DNA from 3 places in the Desemzia sp. C1 genome. Region 1 is predicted to be linked to each of the others. Evidence: predicted binding sites of a transcription regulator. Region 1 holds the regulator's gene; each other region holds the start of a gene.

Region 1 (5,573 bases):
AGCAATGGAGGGACACAGGAGGCTAAGAAATGCGTGCTGCTGGATATGCACGTCCAAGCAATGAGTCTTGAAGTGAGTGAAATGCTTGCTTCTCTAAGGATGAGTTGTGATGGGGAGGGAAATTAAGTACCGAAGTTTCTGATGTCACACTGTCAAGAAAAGCTTCTAGTGAGAAACAAACAGCCCGTACCGCAAACCGACACAGGTAGTCGAGGAGAGAATCCTAAGGTGTGCGAGAGAACTCTCGTTAAGGAACTCGGCAAAATGACCCCGTAACTTCGGGAGAAGGGGTGCTGACCATTGGTCAGCCGCAGTGAATAGGCCCAAGCGACTGTTTATCAAAAACACAGGTCTCTGCTAAATCGAAAGATGACGTATAGGGGCTGACGCCTGCCCGGTGCTGGAAGGTTAAGAGGATGGGTTAGCTTCGGCGAAGCTCAGAATTGAAGCCCCAGTAAACGGCGGCCGTAACTATAACGGTCCTAAGGTAGCGAAATTCCTTGTCGGGTAAGTTCCGACCCGCACGAAAGGCGTAACGATTTGGGCACTGTCTCAACGAGAGACTCGGTGAAATTATAGTACCTGTGAAGATGCAGGTTACCCGCGACAGGACGGAAAGACCCCATGGAGCTTTACTGCAGTTTGATATTGAGTGTCTGTACAGCTTGTACAGGATAGGTAGGAGCTATTGAAGCCAGGACGCCAGTCTTGGTGGAGGCATTGGTGGGATACTACCCTTGCTGTATGGCCACTCTAACCCTCGACCATGATCTGGTCGGGAGACAGTGTCAGACGGGCAGTTTGACTGGGGCGGTCGCCTCCTAAAATGTAACGGAGGCGCCCAAAGGTTCCCTCAGAATGGTTGGAAATCATTCGTAGAGTGTAAAGGCAGAAGGGAGCTTGACTGCGAGACCTACAAGTCGAGCAGGGACGAAAGTCGGGCTTAGTGATCCGGTGGTTCCGCATGGAAGGGCCATCGCTCAACGGATAAAAGCTACCCTGGGGATAACAGGCTTATCTCCCCCAAGAGTCCACATCGACGGGGAGGTTTGGCACCTCGATGTCGGCTCATCGCATCCTGGGGCTGTAGTCGGTCCCAAGGGTTGGGCTGTTCGCCCATTAAAGCGGTACGCGAGCTGGGTTCAGAACGTCGTGAGACAGTTCGGTCCCTATCCGTCGCGGGCGTAGGAAATTTGAGAGGAGCTGTCCTTAGTACGAGAGGACCGGGATGGACACACCGCTGGTGTACCAGTTGTTCTGCCAAGAGCATCGCTGGGTAGCTATGTGTGGAAGGGATAAACGCTGAAAGCATCTAAGCGTGAAGCCCCCCTCAAGATGAGATTTCCCATCACGTAAGTGAGTAAGACCCCTGAGAGATGATCAGGTAGATAGGTTGGAAGTGGAAGTCTAGTGATAGGCGGAGCGGACCAATACTAATCGGTCGAGGACTTAACCAAGATTTTAGGTGGATTCAACGGATCCGAACAAATGTGATAGTAGACAAATCCAGTTTTGAGAGCGCAAGGTTCTCATATGTGTGGTGATGATGGCAAGAAGGTCACACCTGTTCCCATGCCGAACACAGAAGTTAAGCTTCTTAGCGCCGAAGGTAGTGAGGGGTTTCCCCTTGTGAGACTAGGACGTTGCCACGCATAGTTTTTTTGGAGGTTTAGCTCAGTTGGGAGAGCATCTGCCTTACAAGCAGAGGGTCAGCGGTTCGAGCCCGTTAACCTCCACCATGAGTCATTAGCTCAGTTGGTAGAGCATCTGACTTTTAATCAGAGGGTCGCAGGTTCGAATCCTGCATGACTCATACTAGTTGTATTCATATGACTAGTATGTTTATCTATTGCCAAATTAAATATTATGCGGGTGTGGCGGAATTGGCAGACGCACTAGATTTAGGATCTAGCGCCGCGAGGCGTGGGGGTTCAAGTCCCTTCACCCGCATCATTACTTTTTTGAATGGCAATATTACTTGCCGGCTTAGCTCAGTTGGTAGAGCATCTGATTTGTAATCAGAGGGTCGAGGGTTCAAATCCTTTAGCCGGCATCATTTGCGGAAGTAGTTCAGTGGTAGAACATCACCTTGCCAAGGTGGGGGTCGCGGGTTCGAATCCCGTCTTCCGCTTTCTAGTTTATCTAGATACTGAACGTAAATCTTCTGAATCTTGTTCTTTATTGCCGGGGTGGCGGAACAGGTAGACGCACAGGACTTAAAATCCTGCGGATAGTGATATCCGTGCCGGTTCGATTCCGGCCCTCGGCACCATTTATTTTGTACCCATAGCTCAATTGGATAGAGTACTTGACTACGAATCAAGCGGTTGCAGGTTCGACTCCTGCTGGGTACATTTCTTTTATAGAGACTTATAGAAGCGCACATACATACGGGAATTAGCTCAGCTTGGTAGAGCACTTGGTTTGGGACCAAGGGGTCGCAGGTTCGAATCCTGTATTCCCGATAATAGAAGCATTGTTTAAAGTGAGTGGATTCCTATCCAGCTCACTTTTTTTGTCGATTTTTGTTAGAAATGAAATTATATAGGTGTTTATTGTGTAAGAAGTTTCGTTCAGCTATTATGAGAGTTAAAAATAAGGATTCTTTAAGGGAGTGAGAGAAAAATGACGGTTCTTAAAGTAAATGAACAACTATGGCATTCTGGTATTGTTAGAACGATAGAAGTAGGCGGACTTAGTAAAGCAGATTTAATGGATAAGCTGCAGGAGAAGAATGTATTTTTCAATGATTTAGGTAAGCAATTATTATTGGATGAACGAATGAGTGTTTCTAAAGAAGTGTATTTGTTAAAAACTATTGAATTGACTGTTGGAGACCTTGGTTTCATAGAAGGAGCTGTCCTGCCGGATATTTATGCTCGAGCCATAGAGAATGGATTGTCTCTTTGTCCAGTAGAAACGGGACCATATTTGAGATTAGCCTATTTAGATCAACTAGAAGGTTATACGGGTAAACCCGTTTATGAAAAACAGGCTCCATATGGCTCAATTACGATCGCTTCAGAAAAAATCGATGAAGAGGAGGATTTTCCTCAAGGTTTTTACATTAGAAAAATAGAAGGCAACCTTTGGCTGAGAGGTTATGTTGCAGATGACCTTCATATATGGAATCCAAATGACAGATTTTTATTTTACTGCTTTAATCAGTGATGAAGCTCTCAAAATGGCTCAACAGCAACTTTTCATAAGTGGAGCTTTTCAAATCAGGTTTTTTCCAGTATAATATTAGTCAGGATTAGTCAAAGGTTATCGAGGGTAATAAGCGAAGATCAGCGACTAAATGAGATGGTCTTTTTTTGAAGACTAAAAGAAAAGGAGGGTTATTAAAAATCAGGTATTGGAATGTATTGAAAAACAGTGTATGATACTAAAACACCAAGGACCTATTTTTAATAACAACAACGCATGGAAAATAAAAATATGTCAGATATCATTGAATCTTATTTGAAAAAAGTGTTAGGACAATCAGATCAAGTGGAAATCAGAAGAAGCGAAATGGCTGATTTATTTAACTGTGTTCCTTCTCAAATAAATTATGTGATCAATACTCGATTTACGGTGCAAAAAGGTTATTTAGTGGAAAGCAAACGTGGCGGCGGTGGATACATCCGGATCATAAAAGTTAAATTGTTGGACGAATCTGAGATGTTAGATACAATAATAGAAATAGTCGGAAACAGTATTTCTCAAAATGATGCTTTTTCGATCGTGCAAAAGTTGTATGAAGATGATTTTTTAAATAAAAGAGAAGCCGTATTAATAATGGCTGCTATGGACAAAGTCGTATTAGGATTAGATAATAAAACGGCTAAAGAGGTAAGAGCACGTATCTTAAAATCTTGCCTGAACAATTTGAGGTATGAATAACGAAAAGTCGGAGGCGAGAACATGAATGAATTATTTACAGAAAAAGCAAAAACAGTACTAGGTATTGCTCAAGAAGAGGCTAAGGCTTTTCGTCACCATTCTGTTGGAACTGAGCACATTTTACTAGGGATTGTAAAAGAAACAGAAGGTATCGCTGGGAAAACTCTTCGTCAGTTCACCATCACAGAACAGGATGTTCGTGAAGAGATTGAACATTTTACCGGATATGGAACCATGAAATACATTTCAAAAGAAGCTGTCTTACCTTATTCACCTAGAGCAAAACAAGCGATTACGTTTGCTACAGATGAATCTAGACGCATGGGGTCTTCTTTGGTCGGAACGGAGCATTTGCTATTAGGGTTGTTGCGCGAAGAAGATATTCTATCAGCTAAAATATTGGGCAACTTAGATGTAAGTTTGAATAAAGCTCGCCAAGTGATCTTCAAAAAGATCGGACAAGACCAAATGAAGAATACGAAAAGCAAACGTCCAAGATCAGCTGCTAAGCCATCTTCTGCCGGAACACCGACATTGGATTCATTAGCGCGAGATTTGACTGCTCAAGCCAAAGACGGAAAAATGGATCCTGTTGTTGGCCGCAGTAAAGAAGTTAAGCGAATCGTCCAAATTTTAAGCCGCAGAACTAAAAACAATCCAGTTTTAGTTGGAGAACCTGGTGTGGGTAAAACTGCTATAGCTGAAGGATTAGCTCAAAAAATCATTTCAGGAGAAGTACCGGGTACATTAGCAAACAAACGTCTGATGATGTTGGACATGGGTTCTTTAGTTGCCGGAACGAAGTATCGTGGGGAATTTGAAGAGCGAATGAAAAAAATCATCGAGGAAATTTATCAAGATGGCGAAGTAATCCTGTTTATTGATGAGTTGCATACACTAATTGGTGCAGGAGGAGCAGAAGGAGCAATTGATGCTTCTAACATCCTAAAACCAGCTCTAGCACGTGGAGAATTGCAAACTATCGGTGCTACGACTTTAGATGAGTACCAAAAACACATCGAAAAAGATGCTGCTTTAGAAAGACGATTTGCTCCAATCCATATTGATCCTCCGAATGGAGAAGAAACAGAAGAGATCTTATATGGTCTGCGTTCTCGCTATGAAGATCATCACGGTGTGAAAATCACAGATGAAGCAGTCAAAGCTGCGGTCAAATTGTCAACTCGTTACATTACTTCTAGACAATTGCCTGATAAGGCGATTGATTTGGTTGATGAAGCTGCTTCTAAAGTACGAATCGACGTAACTGGTAAACCAACACCAATAGCCGTTGCTGTTGAAGAACTGGATGCATTGGTTGAAGCGAAAGAAGAAGCCATTCAAAATCAAGATTTTGAAGAAGCTGGCGAAATCAGAACACGCGAAATGAAGCAACGTAAAAAAGTCGATGCTTTAATGAAAAAACAACAACAAAAAGAAACACCAACTGAATTAGAAGTTACTGAACATGATATTGCTGAAGTAGTAGCCTTATGGACAAGTATCCCAGTTCAACAAATGGAACAAAAAGAATCTGATCGTTTATTGAAAATGGAAGATGTATTGCATAAACGAGTGATTGGCCAAGAAGATGCGGTCAAAGCTGTTTCTAGAGCGATACGCCGTGCAAGAAGCGGGTTGAAAGATCCGAACCGCCCAATTGGTTCATTTATGTTCTTAGGGCC
Region 2 (5,573 bases), 610 kb from region 1:
ATCAGAGGATGGGTGAACTATTTCAAAATAGGAAATATGCACACAAAACTCAAGAAAATAGCGAGTCATCTTCGTTATCGACTGAGGATGTGTATCTGGCACCAATGGAAAACAGCCAAAAATCGAAGAAGAGCCCTCACTAAACTAGGGATGAGCGACTACAACGCCTACATGAATAGCCACAGTTCCAAAGGAACTGCCCGAATAGCCCTGTCCTGGGTTATGACAACCACAGTAACCAATAAGATACTAGCCTTCAAAGGTCTAGTATCTCCAGATAGTTACTATTTAAAACAAAAGCATGTTATATGAAATTGAACCGCCGTATACCGAACGGTACGTACGGTGGTGTGAGAGGACGATAAATAAATTAATTATTTATCTCCTACTCGATTATGAGTGAAATGAGACAGTCAACGTAAACAAATGAAAATGAATGTTGGCTCCTGTCTGTTGGGATTGTATCGATAAATAAAGTCAGCGTTTAATAGAAATTTCTACTAGATGCGGAGCTTCAAAGATTTCTACCTCGCTTGGATCTGTTTCTAGAATACGTTCAATAGCGTATTGGACTTCAGTACTCTTTATATTTCTTTTCTTATTTTCAAGAATAACATCCTCATGTGTAGGCGCGCCGGAGAAAATTACTGTGGTAGGACCTAATGAAAAGACTTTTATAAAAACGGCATCAGTATTTTCTAACTGACTACTTACTAAAAGAGAATGGCTATTGGTTACATCAATTAATTTCATGCTGTCCACCTCGTTCTTCTTTAAAATTTTATTATTTGGTTTTATTATAAACCTCACTAAACCGTTTTTCAAAATATTATTTACTATTTGGAAGAAAAAATGCCCTTTGAAGATAAGAAATCTTTATTCTTACTTCAAAGGGCATGGTATTAAAAACCTATAGTGAGAAGTGATATCAAAAATTATTCTGTTGTCTCTGATGAAGAAGATTCGCTTTCTTCTCTGACCTCAGCGATTTCTTTTTCCTTTATAGTGATTTCATCTTCTTCAATCGTGCAAATCAATTCTTTAGCGTTTGGATGATCCAAATAGAAATCAGCTACACGGTCTTCTATTTGTTCTTGGATTACTCTTCGTAGCGGACGAGCGCCCATCTTAGGATTATATCCAAGATCTACTAATTTTTCTTTCGCTTGTTGATCGACATCTAAGGTGATGCGTTGATCTTGAAGCATGCGATTCACATCTAGAATCATCAAATCAACAATACGGAGCAAGTTTTCTTTGCTCAACGTATTAAATTCGATAATGCCGTCAAAGCGGTTGATAAACTCTGGTTTGAAGTAGTCTGTTAAATGGTTCAAGACTGAACTTCGGTTTGCTTGATTAGTAGCCGCGAATCCGACACTAGCCTCAACTTCGCCTTGTCCAACATTACTTGTCATAATAATGATCGTATCTTTAAAGCTTACAGTTCTTCCTTGAGCATCCGTCAAACGACCATCGTCAAGAATTTGCAAGAACATATGCAATACATCTGGGTGAGCTTTTTCAATCTCATCCAACAACAAAATGCTGTATGGGTTACGACGAACTTTTTCAGTTAATTGACCAGCTTCTTCGTAACCAACATATCCTGGAGGAGAACCGATCAATTTAGAGACACTGTGTTTTTCCATGTATTCACTCATGTCAAAACGTACATACGAATCTTTACTGCCGAATAATTCAAATGCTAATTGCTTAGCTAATTCTGTTTTTCCGACACCAGTTGGTCCGATAAACAAGAATGAACCAATAGGTCTGCCTTTTTTATTGAAACCAACGCGGTTTCTGCGGATAGCTTTAGCAATTTTTTCAATAGCAGCATCTTGACCTATGACATGTTTTTTCAAGTCAGTATCTAAGTTGCGCAATTGAGCTTGTTCTTTTTCTTTTAGATCTCCAACAGGGATATTTGTTTTTAATTCAATGATATTGATCATATCTTGCTCAGTAACGACCGGTTTTTCTGAATCGGGTTGTTGTTGATCTCGCATAGCTGCGTATTTAGCAGCTTGGTCTCTATAAAATGCAGCTTTTTCATAGTCTTCATTTTGCAGAGCAGCTTGTTTTTCTTGAGCAGCCTCAGCGATTTTTTCTTCTATGATCTGCGGATCAATGGTTTGGATAGTCAGGTTCTTCTTAGAGCCTGATTCATCTAACAAATCAATTGCTTTATCCGGCAAGAACCGATCTTGGATATAACGATCAGATAAGTTGATCGCACTTCGTATAGCTTCGTCTGTATATTTTACTTGATGATATTCTTCGTATTTCTTTTGAATCCCTTTTAAGATACTAAAAGTCTCATCAAGGGTGGGTTCATCTACACGTACAGGTTGTAAACGACGTTCTAATGCACCATCTTTTTCGATTGAACGGTATTCTCTTAGTGTAGTAGCACCAACTAATTGAAGTTCGCCACGTGCTAGGGCAGGTTTTAAAATATTACCTGCATCCATACTGCCGTCTGCACTACCTGCGCCCACGATTTCATGAATCTCATCAATAAACAAGATTATATTATTATTTTGCTTCAATTCATTCATCAATTGTTGCATGCGCTCTTCAAATTGACCACGAATACCCGTTCCTTGAACTAATGAAGCAACGTCTAAGCGGATGACTTCTTTGTTCATCAATTTTTGAGGAACGTCTCCGTCTACGATTTTTTGTGCTAAACCTTCTACAACAGCAGTTTTCCCAACACCGGGATCACCGATCAAAACAGGATTATTTTTTGTACGGCGGTTCAAGATTTCTAATACTCGTTCGATTTCTTGGTCTCTACCGATAACTGGGTCAATGGCTCCTGATTTTGCTAAGTCGGTCAAGTTAGTACCGTACTCTCCCAGTAAACCAGATTTTCTTCTGGTTGGAGGCTGATTGCCTCTGCCGCCACCGGTTTGAGTAGGAGGGACATCAGAATTAGGATATTCTCTTGCTCCGCCTTGCATAGAACGGAATAAATCATCTAAATTTCCAAACCCAAAAGGATTTTGAGGTGGGCGGTTATTTCCCATTCCTCGAGCTTGTGCATTTTTCAATTCTTGGTAACAGTTTTGACATAGATCTAATTGACCTTTTTGGCCGTTCATACTAGTATACAAATGAATAGTAGCTTCGTTTTGGTGACAATTTTGACATAACATAATTTACACAACCTTTCAAAGATTGATTCATCAGTCAGACATGAATTTGACTTTGTCTGACCTTTATGAATTTATTATACACTGACCATTCCTGACTTTCAAGTTTTTTTCTCGTAAAAATTAGACGTCTGTTGCATAAATAAGTTTTTATTTACAAAGCTAAGATACAACTATTTTCTATTTTATGAAAGTGATACACTAGACCCAACAGAAAAACGAGGTGGTTAAGTTGACTAAAGAAGAAATGCAGCAAAAACTTTTTGCATTAAGTAATGGGGAAGTGGAAGAAATCATTATTCCAAAAGATGAGTTCATGATTTTTTTAGAAGCGTGGAATCAGCATCCAGAAAAAAATAACGTTATAGGTGAAGCTGGATTAGGTGGAAACGTTGTCTATAGACGTAAACCGAGAGAATAGATTAAATTTATCTTCGATTTAGCGTTTACAATGTAAAAAGAGTTGTGAAATGATTGAAAAAATGGTAATCTAATTTTTGAAAGGGTTATTTTTAACTATGTCTTTTACTGTTTAACAGTATTATAGATGAAACTGACTCTAAATAAAAAAATATTTGAAATAAAGGGGAATAACCATTATGGAAAAACGCGAATTTCATATCGTAGCTGAAACAGGAATCCATGCACGTCCAGCTACATTATTAGTACAATCAGCAAGCAAATACAACTCAGATATCAACCTTGAATACAAAGGTAAATCTGTAAACTTGAAATCAATCATGGGCGTTATGTCTTTAGGTGTTGGCCAAGGCGCAGACGTTACGATTTCTGCTGAAGGAGCAGACGAAGCTGAAGCAATTTCTGGAATCGCAGAAACAATGAAGAAAGAAGGATTATCAGAATAATGGTAGACGTACTGAAAGGGATTGCAGCTAGTGATGGTATTGCTATTGCAAAAACCTATATGCTTATCGAGCCGGATTTAACTTTCACCAAAAAATCAGTTGAAGATTCAGATAGTGAAATTCAACGCATTACTGATGCATTGGCTAAAGCTAAAGAAGAGTTGAGCTTGATTCGTGAGAATGCAGCGAAAAGTTTAGGCGAAGAAGAAGCTCAAGTTTTTGATGCGCATTTGATGGTCCTTTCAGATCCTGATTTGATTGGAACGGTCGAAAGCAACATCAAAGACAACAGAGTAAATGCTGAGAGTGCGCTTCAAGAAGCTACTGATACATTTATTTCTATCTTTGAAGGAATGGAAGACAATCCATATATGCAAGAACGAGCAGCTGACATCAAAGATGTTCGCAAACGCGTTTTAGCTCATTTATTAGGTGTGAAATTACCTAGTCCTTCAACAATAGATGAAGAAGTGATTGTGATCGCACATGATTTAACACCAAGTGATACTGCTCAATTAAACCGTAAATACGTTAAGGCTTTCGTAACTGATATCGGAGGTCGTACTTCACATTCTGCTATTATGGCTCGTTCTCTTGAGATTCCAGCTATTGTTGGTTCAAAAGATATTACAAGTCGTGTAGTAGATGGGGATGAAATTATTGTTGACGGTTTAGAAGGTCAAGTATTCATTAAACCAGATGCTGACACAATCAACACTTACTCTGTAAAAGCTGAAGAATTTGAAAATCAAAAAGCTGAGTGGGAAAAATTAAAAGAAGAAGATACTGTAACAGCCGACGGGAAACACATTGAATTAGCTGCAAACATTGGTACTCCTAAAGATTTAGACGGAGTTCACAACAATGGAGCTGAAGCAGTTGGCTTGTACCGTACTGAATTCTTATATATGGACTCACCAGATTTCCCAACGGAAGATGATCAATATACAGCTTACAAAACAGTGTTAGAGAGTATGGGAGAAAAACCAGTCGTTGTTCGTACAATGGACATCGGTGGGGATAAAGAACTTCCTTACTTAGATTTACCTCATGAAATGAACCCGTTCTTGGGATATCGTGCAATCCGTATCAGTTTAAATGAATCTGACATGTTCAGAACACAATTGCGTGCTCTATTACGTGCATCAGTTCATGGTAACTTGCGTATCATGTTCCCAATGATCGCTACTTTAGGCGAATTCCGTGAAGCTAAATCTATTTTATTGGAAGAAAAAGAAAACTTGATCAAAGATGGTGTTGAAGTTTCTGATTCTATCCAAGTTGGTATCATGATTGAAATTCCTGCTGCAGCTGTAATTGCAGACAAATTTGCTAAAGAAGTAGATTTCTTTAGTATTGGAACGAATGACTTGATTCAATATACGATGGCTGCTGACCGTATGAATGAGCGCGTTTCTTACTTGTACCAACCTTACAATCCTTCAATTTTACGCTGAATCAAGAATGTTATTGATTCAGCGCATAAAGAAGGCAAATGGGCTGGTATGTGTGGAGAGATGGCTGGAGATCAAACAGCTGTTCC
Region 3 (5,573 bases), 240 kb from region 1:
AGAGTTTCGTGGTTTACATTGTAAACGATTGTTTTCATGTCACCAGTTGCTGGTGCAGAGATAACAACTTTTTTAGCTCCTGCTTTAATGTGTAATTCAGCTTTTTCTTGAGTAGTGAAGAAACCAGTACATTCTAATACGATTTCAACTCCAAGTTCTCCCCATGGAAGTTCTTCTGGGTTACGGTTGCTTAATACTTTAACGTCTTTACCGTTAACTGTAAATGCACCATCTTTAACCTCAACGTCTCCATTGAAACGTCCTTGAGTTGTATCATATTTTAATAAGTGAGCTAACATTTTTGGATCTGTTAAGTCGTTAACCGCAACCACTTCAATACCTTCTAATTCTTGAATACGACGGAATGCTAGACGACCAATACGTCCGAAACCATTAATACCTACTTTTACTGACATAACTAGATTTCCTCCTTTAGAAAATCGAAAATTTATTTATTTTAAAGGGTTATCCCTTTTAAAATCTGGTTAGCGGCACCTTCATCCGTGATCAACCACGTTTGAGACGGTGCGTTTTTCATATAAGCTTTGATCGCTTCTGCTTTCGATTCTCCGGCAGCAACAATAATGACACTAGGTATCGTTGTCAACTTACTGGATTGCATACCGATGCGCGGGATTTTATACACCACTTCACCTTCTGCATTGTAAAACTCTCCGAAAGACTCTGCAACCGCAGCATTATCTTCAAGCAGCGCGAGTATCTCATTATCAAGTCCTCGTCGCTGTGCCATATGACTTGCGTCTCCTATACTATAGATTACACAATTTGCTTTTTTTATCAAATCTAACGTTTTTTTCACGCTGGGTTCTTTTAACAAAAAGCCATATGTCTCTTTTCCTACTTGTTCTGGTACGTACAATGCTTGATTCTTTCCGCCAGTTGCCTCAGCTAATTTAGCACTAATAGAGTTTGCTTGTATTTCAACAGACTCTCCTAAACCGCCTCGAGCCGGAACGAAAAACAATTCACGGTTCCTTGACAGATTTTCATCAAAGCGATTGGCTACTGCAGCCATCGTTGTACCACCCATGACAGCAATGATATTTTTTCCATCCGGAAGCAAAAAATCCAACGTTTCATAAGTCGCTCTGCTTAAATCAGTAATGACTCTGGATTGTTTGTCCAAGTTTCCAGGAACAATGATGCATTGCTCGATTTGGAAACAGGCAGCTAGATTTTTCTCGCGATTCCCCATACCTAATTGTTGTCCCATCAATTGGTCAAAAGAACGATAGACTTCTTCTCCCAAGGGCGTCAACAACATACCGGATTTAGTTGAATGGACTAGATGCTGTTTTTTTAAAACATCTACTTCTGTTCGCAAGCTTCTTTCTGAAATACCTATTTTATCTGCTAAGATGCGTCTTCCAATTGGTCCTAACAAATAGATGTTCCTTAAAATTTGGTGTCTCTCTTTCAGAGTGTCCATTACGTCAGGAGCTACTTTTTCTATCACAGACAGAACCTCTTCCATGAGCCACCTCTTTCTTACTGGGTCGTTTTTTGTCCACGTCAGCCGTTTAGCGACCCTCGTTGTCGAAAAAAACAAAGAGATTAAAATGGAAAAAGACAATTGATTTCAAATCATACGCTTATTTCTACATTTTCACAGAACTTTAAAGCCTGTTTGATCTCTTACAGCATCTATTCTACCAATTCTAGCCCCAACATGCAACCTATTAATTCATCAGTTTTCGTTGTGTAAATGAGTTCACTTTTTCATCTATGGCAAAATCTTGTCAAAAAGCATTACTGAGAGAGTTGATCTTTACAAAAAAAGCTTTTGAAAAATTAAACTCTCTCTTACTTTTTGTCAAAGTTGTTACCAAACAACGACCAGGACTCATACTATTTATTTTTCTCGTATTCGGAATCAATGATAGTTTTCAGTTCTTCTAGAGAAATATTCTCATCAAAAATATTTTCTCCAATAAAGACAGAAGGAACAAAAAAGACATTTGCTTCTTTAGTTTCATTGAGGATGCCATTGATCTCAATCTCGTTCGGTTGATGAGTCAATCCACGCTTTTCGACCGCATATTCAGCAATCTCCTCATGACTTTTCAACATTCCCCACTCATTTTGATGCGCTAATAAGTAATCGATCTCCATCAAAGCTTCTTCTGGTTTCTTGTAATCCAAATGATGATGAAGGACATTCCCTCTTTTTAAACTTGGTTTTTCTTTATCAAAAAGTTTGATGACGCGTTGAACTTTTCCTTCTTGTACGTACTCATTTAATAGATCTTTGGTATCAAAGTACCATTTCTTACAGTACGGGCAAGCCAAGTTAATAAATTCAATGACTTTAACAGGCGCACTTTCCGGTCCAATTTTAAAACCATAGGTTACATTTACTTTATCTGCATTCATATTACTCGTATCCATATCGTACCTCCTCTTAATGTTAGTTATTAGTATACCTTCTATTTCTTCAATTGAAAACCAATGTCGTTTAAGATGACTCCCACCGTTACGCTGTGAGTCTTTTGCTATGAGTCTTTTATAGAAGCAAAAGACTCCCTACTTTAAACAGGAAGTCTTTTGCAAAAAAACTATTTATTGGGTAACTCAGTGTTGTTTTCCATTACTTCATCGATCAAGCCATACTCTTTTGCATCTTGAGCAGACATGTAGTTATCACGGTCTGTGTCGCGTTCGATAACTTCGATCGGTTGTCCAGTTCTATCAGACAAGATTTTGTTTAAGCGTTCACGTGTTTTCAAAATGTGACGAGCAGCGATCTCGATTTCAGTTGCTTGCCCTTGTGCTCCACCTAATGGTTGGTGAATCATAATTTCTGCGTTTGGCAAAGCAAAACGTTTGCCTTTTGCTCCTGCAGCTAATAAGAAACTACCCATTGAAGCAGCCATTCCCATTGCGATTGTTTGAACATCAGCTTTAATAAAGTTCATGGTATCGTAAATAGCAAAACCTGCTGTTACGCTACCACCTGGAGAGTTGATGTAAATGTAGATATCTTTTTCTGGATCTTGAGCATCTAAAAAGAGCAACTGAGCAATAACTGAATTTGCTACGTTGTCATCTATCGGGCCGCTCAACATGATAATACGGTCTTTTAATAAACGTGAATAAATATCATAAGCACGTTCTCCTCTTGATGATTGTTCAATAACTGTAGGTACTAAGTTCATGAAGTATTCCTCCTCTAATGTGTTTCCATAAGATTGTATCACACTCATTCTCAAGAATCATTTGAATGAGTTTTCTATAGGTTTATTCTACTCCAATGGTCAATAAAGGTCAAACTTTTTTTATTATTCTTTTTCACCTAAAAGCAAAAAAGCCAGCCACAACGGACCAGCTTCTCTCATAAAACTTTTTTTGACCTTCTGTTTTTTGCAATGCCCCCTGAGGGAATCGAACCCCCATCTCAAGAACCGGAATCTTACGTGATATCCATTACACTAAGGGGACGTAGGATGACAACTATTTTAGTTTATCTAATAATACCTAAAAAAACAAGCTAAAGATTATCTTTTAAAGAATAAAACCAATCTGTATTCTACGATTGGATAAGGCAGCTTTCAAATAATCGTCACATTCCTTACGGGATTTTCTTAAAACTCGTTAATGCTCTTAGCAGAATGTGGTATGATATCGAAGGATATGAAACCGTTTCAAGGAGGATGGACATGAATTTTGAGCAACATTATACCCAACAACAGAAACAAGTTCAAAAGCTGGCTATGACTCAACAATTGCAGCAGTCTATCCAGATGCTGAATATGAACCAAGAAGACTTGGTCCTTTTCCTAAAACAAAAAGCTTTAGGCAACCCTTTGATTGAAATCAAAGTCAAACGACCTACTGCAGACAACTCTTTTAAAAACTCTTACTCGTCATCAAGTGCTTATGCGAGTTACAATCCCATCGATCATCTAGCTGGAGGCCAAATGTCTTTGTTTTCTTATGTAATTGAACAAATTCATTTAACCATGAGAGATACTTACTTGAGAGAATTAGTGCTGTGGCTGGCTAATCATTTAGACAAAAACGGGTACATGACGATTTCCCTAGAAGAAGCTAAACAACAAACAGAAGCTGAAGAAATTCAGTTGATTGATGCGTTAACACTCCTTCAACAACTTGAACCTGCTGGTGTGGGTGCAAGAAACCTGCAAGAATGTTTGATGCTTCAAACAGAACGAGATGATGAAGCACCAAACTTGGCCTATCTTATTTTAGAAGAATCATTTGATTTGTTCAGCTCTCGCAAATGGGAACCTTTAGCTAAAAAATATGGTATCCCGGTATCTGCAGTGCAAGAAGTAGCCGACTATGTACAAAGCTTGACGGCTCACCCTGGAGCTGTTTATTCAACTGAAGATGAACACTTCGTTCGTCCTGACCTGATCGTAACATTAGTAAATGATGAGCTTATGGTGAAATCAGCAAAAACTGGGTTGCCAGTAATCAAATTTCAAACTGATTATTACCAAGACATGCTTTCGGTTGAAGATAAAGATGTCAAAAAGTTTATTCAAGAAAAATATGCAGAATACGATTGGATTCAGCAGAGCTTGCAACAAAGAGAAGAAACAATTATCCGTGTCGGAACAGCTATAGTTGAGCAGCAAAAGGAATTCTTTTTACAAGATTCCCGCCCTTTGACTCCAATGACATTAAAGGAAATTGCACAGCTCTTAGACATACATGAATCTACTGTCAGCAGATCTGTAAATGATAAATTCATTCAAACCGATTTCGGCACATACGAATTGAAGTCCTTCTTTACGACAGGATTGAAACGTTTGTCCGACAATGATTCCATTCAAGCAAATTCTCAAGATGTTTCATCTGACGGAGTGAAACATCGAATAAAAGACCTTATTGCAGAAGAAAACAAATTAAAACCCTTATCTGATCAGAAAATAGCCACTTTGTTGGAAGATGAAGGGATACAGATTTCTAGAAGAACAGTCACCAAATACAGGGAAGCTTTGTCCATTCCTTCATCCACCAATCGAAAACGATATGCCTAAACAAAAAGATTCCTCAGCAGAAGACTGCTGGGAATCTTTTTGTTGTTTATCCACTTAATTGACTAGAACTTCACTTACTTGGCTACTGCCGGTGTTGCTGCGGTGGCTTTCTGCCATTTCATTCAACTTTCGCAATCGGTGATTAATGCCTGATTTGCTGATTTTTCCGCTTGGGACTAAGTCTCCTAGTTCTTTAAGAGTTACATCAGGATTCGCTACTCGTACAAGTGCAATTTCTTTTAACTTATCTGGAAGATTATCCAATCCGATCACTTCATCTAAGTAAAGAATATTTTCGATTTGTTTACTTGCAGCATCAATGGTTTTATTCATATTTGCATTCTCACAATTCACAAGTCGATTCACTGAATTTCGCATATCTCTTACAATTCGAATGTCTTCAAATTTCAACATCGCATTTGTAGCTCCAATAATCGCTAAAAAATCCGCAATTTTTTCAGCTTCTTTCAAATAAGTGATATAGCCATTTCTACGGCTGATTTTCCGAGCGTTTAGTCCAAATTCATTCATCATATCGCACACGTC

What was found. Region 1 encodes CtsR, which represses protease genes until heat stress. Its sites were predicted from a motif close to TTGGTCAAAAAAGGTCAAANA; they were not measured.
Region 2: LMF32_RS10180 (ATP-dependent Clp protease ATP-binding subunit) is a predicted target of CtsR. The motif match lies at 3,211-3,231, and genes of this name have one in related genera.
Region 3: clpP (ATP-dependent Clp endopeptidase proteolytic subunit ClpP) is a predicted target of CtsR. The motif match lies at 3,272-3,292, and genes of this name have one in related genera.

Annotation. Positions count from the first base shown of each region.
Region 1 is NZ_JAJIZP010000003.1:1,402,101-1,407,673, forward strand. It holds rRNA gene LMF32_RS07155 (23S ribosomal RNA) at 1-1,457, shown strand, start outside; rRNA gene rrf (5S ribosomal RNA) at 1,537-1,652, shown strand; tRNA gene LMF32_RS07165 (tRNA-Val) at 1,664-1,739, shown strand; tRNA gene LMF32_RS07170 (tRNA-Lys) at 1,741-1,813, shown strand; tRNA gene LMF32_RS07175 (tRNA-Leu) at 1,869-1,950, shown strand; tRNA gene LMF32_RS07180 (tRNA-Thr) at 1,981-2,053, shown strand; tRNA gene LMF32_RS07185 (tRNA-Gly) at 2,060-2,131, shown strand; tRNA gene LMF32_RS07190 (tRNA-Leu) at 2,184-2,272, shown strand; tRNA gene LMF32_RS07195 (tRNA-Arg) at 2,281-2,354, shown strand; tRNA gene LMF32_RS07200 (tRNA-Pro) at 2,392-2,465, shown strand; gene LMF32_RS07205 (hypothetical protein) at 2,626-3,171, shown strand; gene LMF32_RS07210 (CtsR family transcriptional regulator) at 3,427-3,888, shown strand; gene LMF32_RS07215 (ATP-dependent Clp protease ATP-binding subunit) at 3,910-5,573, shown strand, end outside.
Region 2 is NZ_JAJIZP010000003.1:2,009,688-2,015,260, forward strand. It holds gene ltrA (group II intron reverse transcriptase/maturase) at 1-312, shown strand, start outside; gene LMF32_RS10175 (DUF1827 family protein) at 478-753, opposite strand; gene LMF32_RS10180 (ATP-dependent Clp protease ATP-binding subunit) at 936-3,167, opposite strand; gene LMF32_RS10185 (hypothetical protein) at 3,397-3,585, shown strand; gene LMF32_RS10190 (phosphocarrier protein HPr) at 3,764-4,030, shown strand; partial or broken gene ptsP (phosphoenolpyruvate--protein phosphotransferase) at 4,030-5,573, shown strand, end outside.
Region 3 is NZ_JAJIZP010000003.1:1,643,886-1,649,458, reverse strand. It holds gene gap (type I glyceraldehyde-3-phosphate dehydrogenase) at 1-416, opposite strand, end outside; gene LMF32_RS08400 (sugar-binding domain-containing protein) at 458-1,495, opposite strand; gene LMF32_RS08395 (thioredoxin domain-containing protein) at 1,870-2,409, opposite strand; gene clpP (ATP-dependent Clp endopeptidase proteolytic subunit ClpP) at 2,577-3,176, opposite strand; tRNA gene LMF32_RS08385 (tRNA-Arg) at 3,388-3,459, opposite strand; gene rpoN (RNA polymerase factor sigma-54) at 3,678-5,027, shown strand; gene whiA (DNA-binding protein WhiA) at 5,082-5,573, opposite strand, start outside.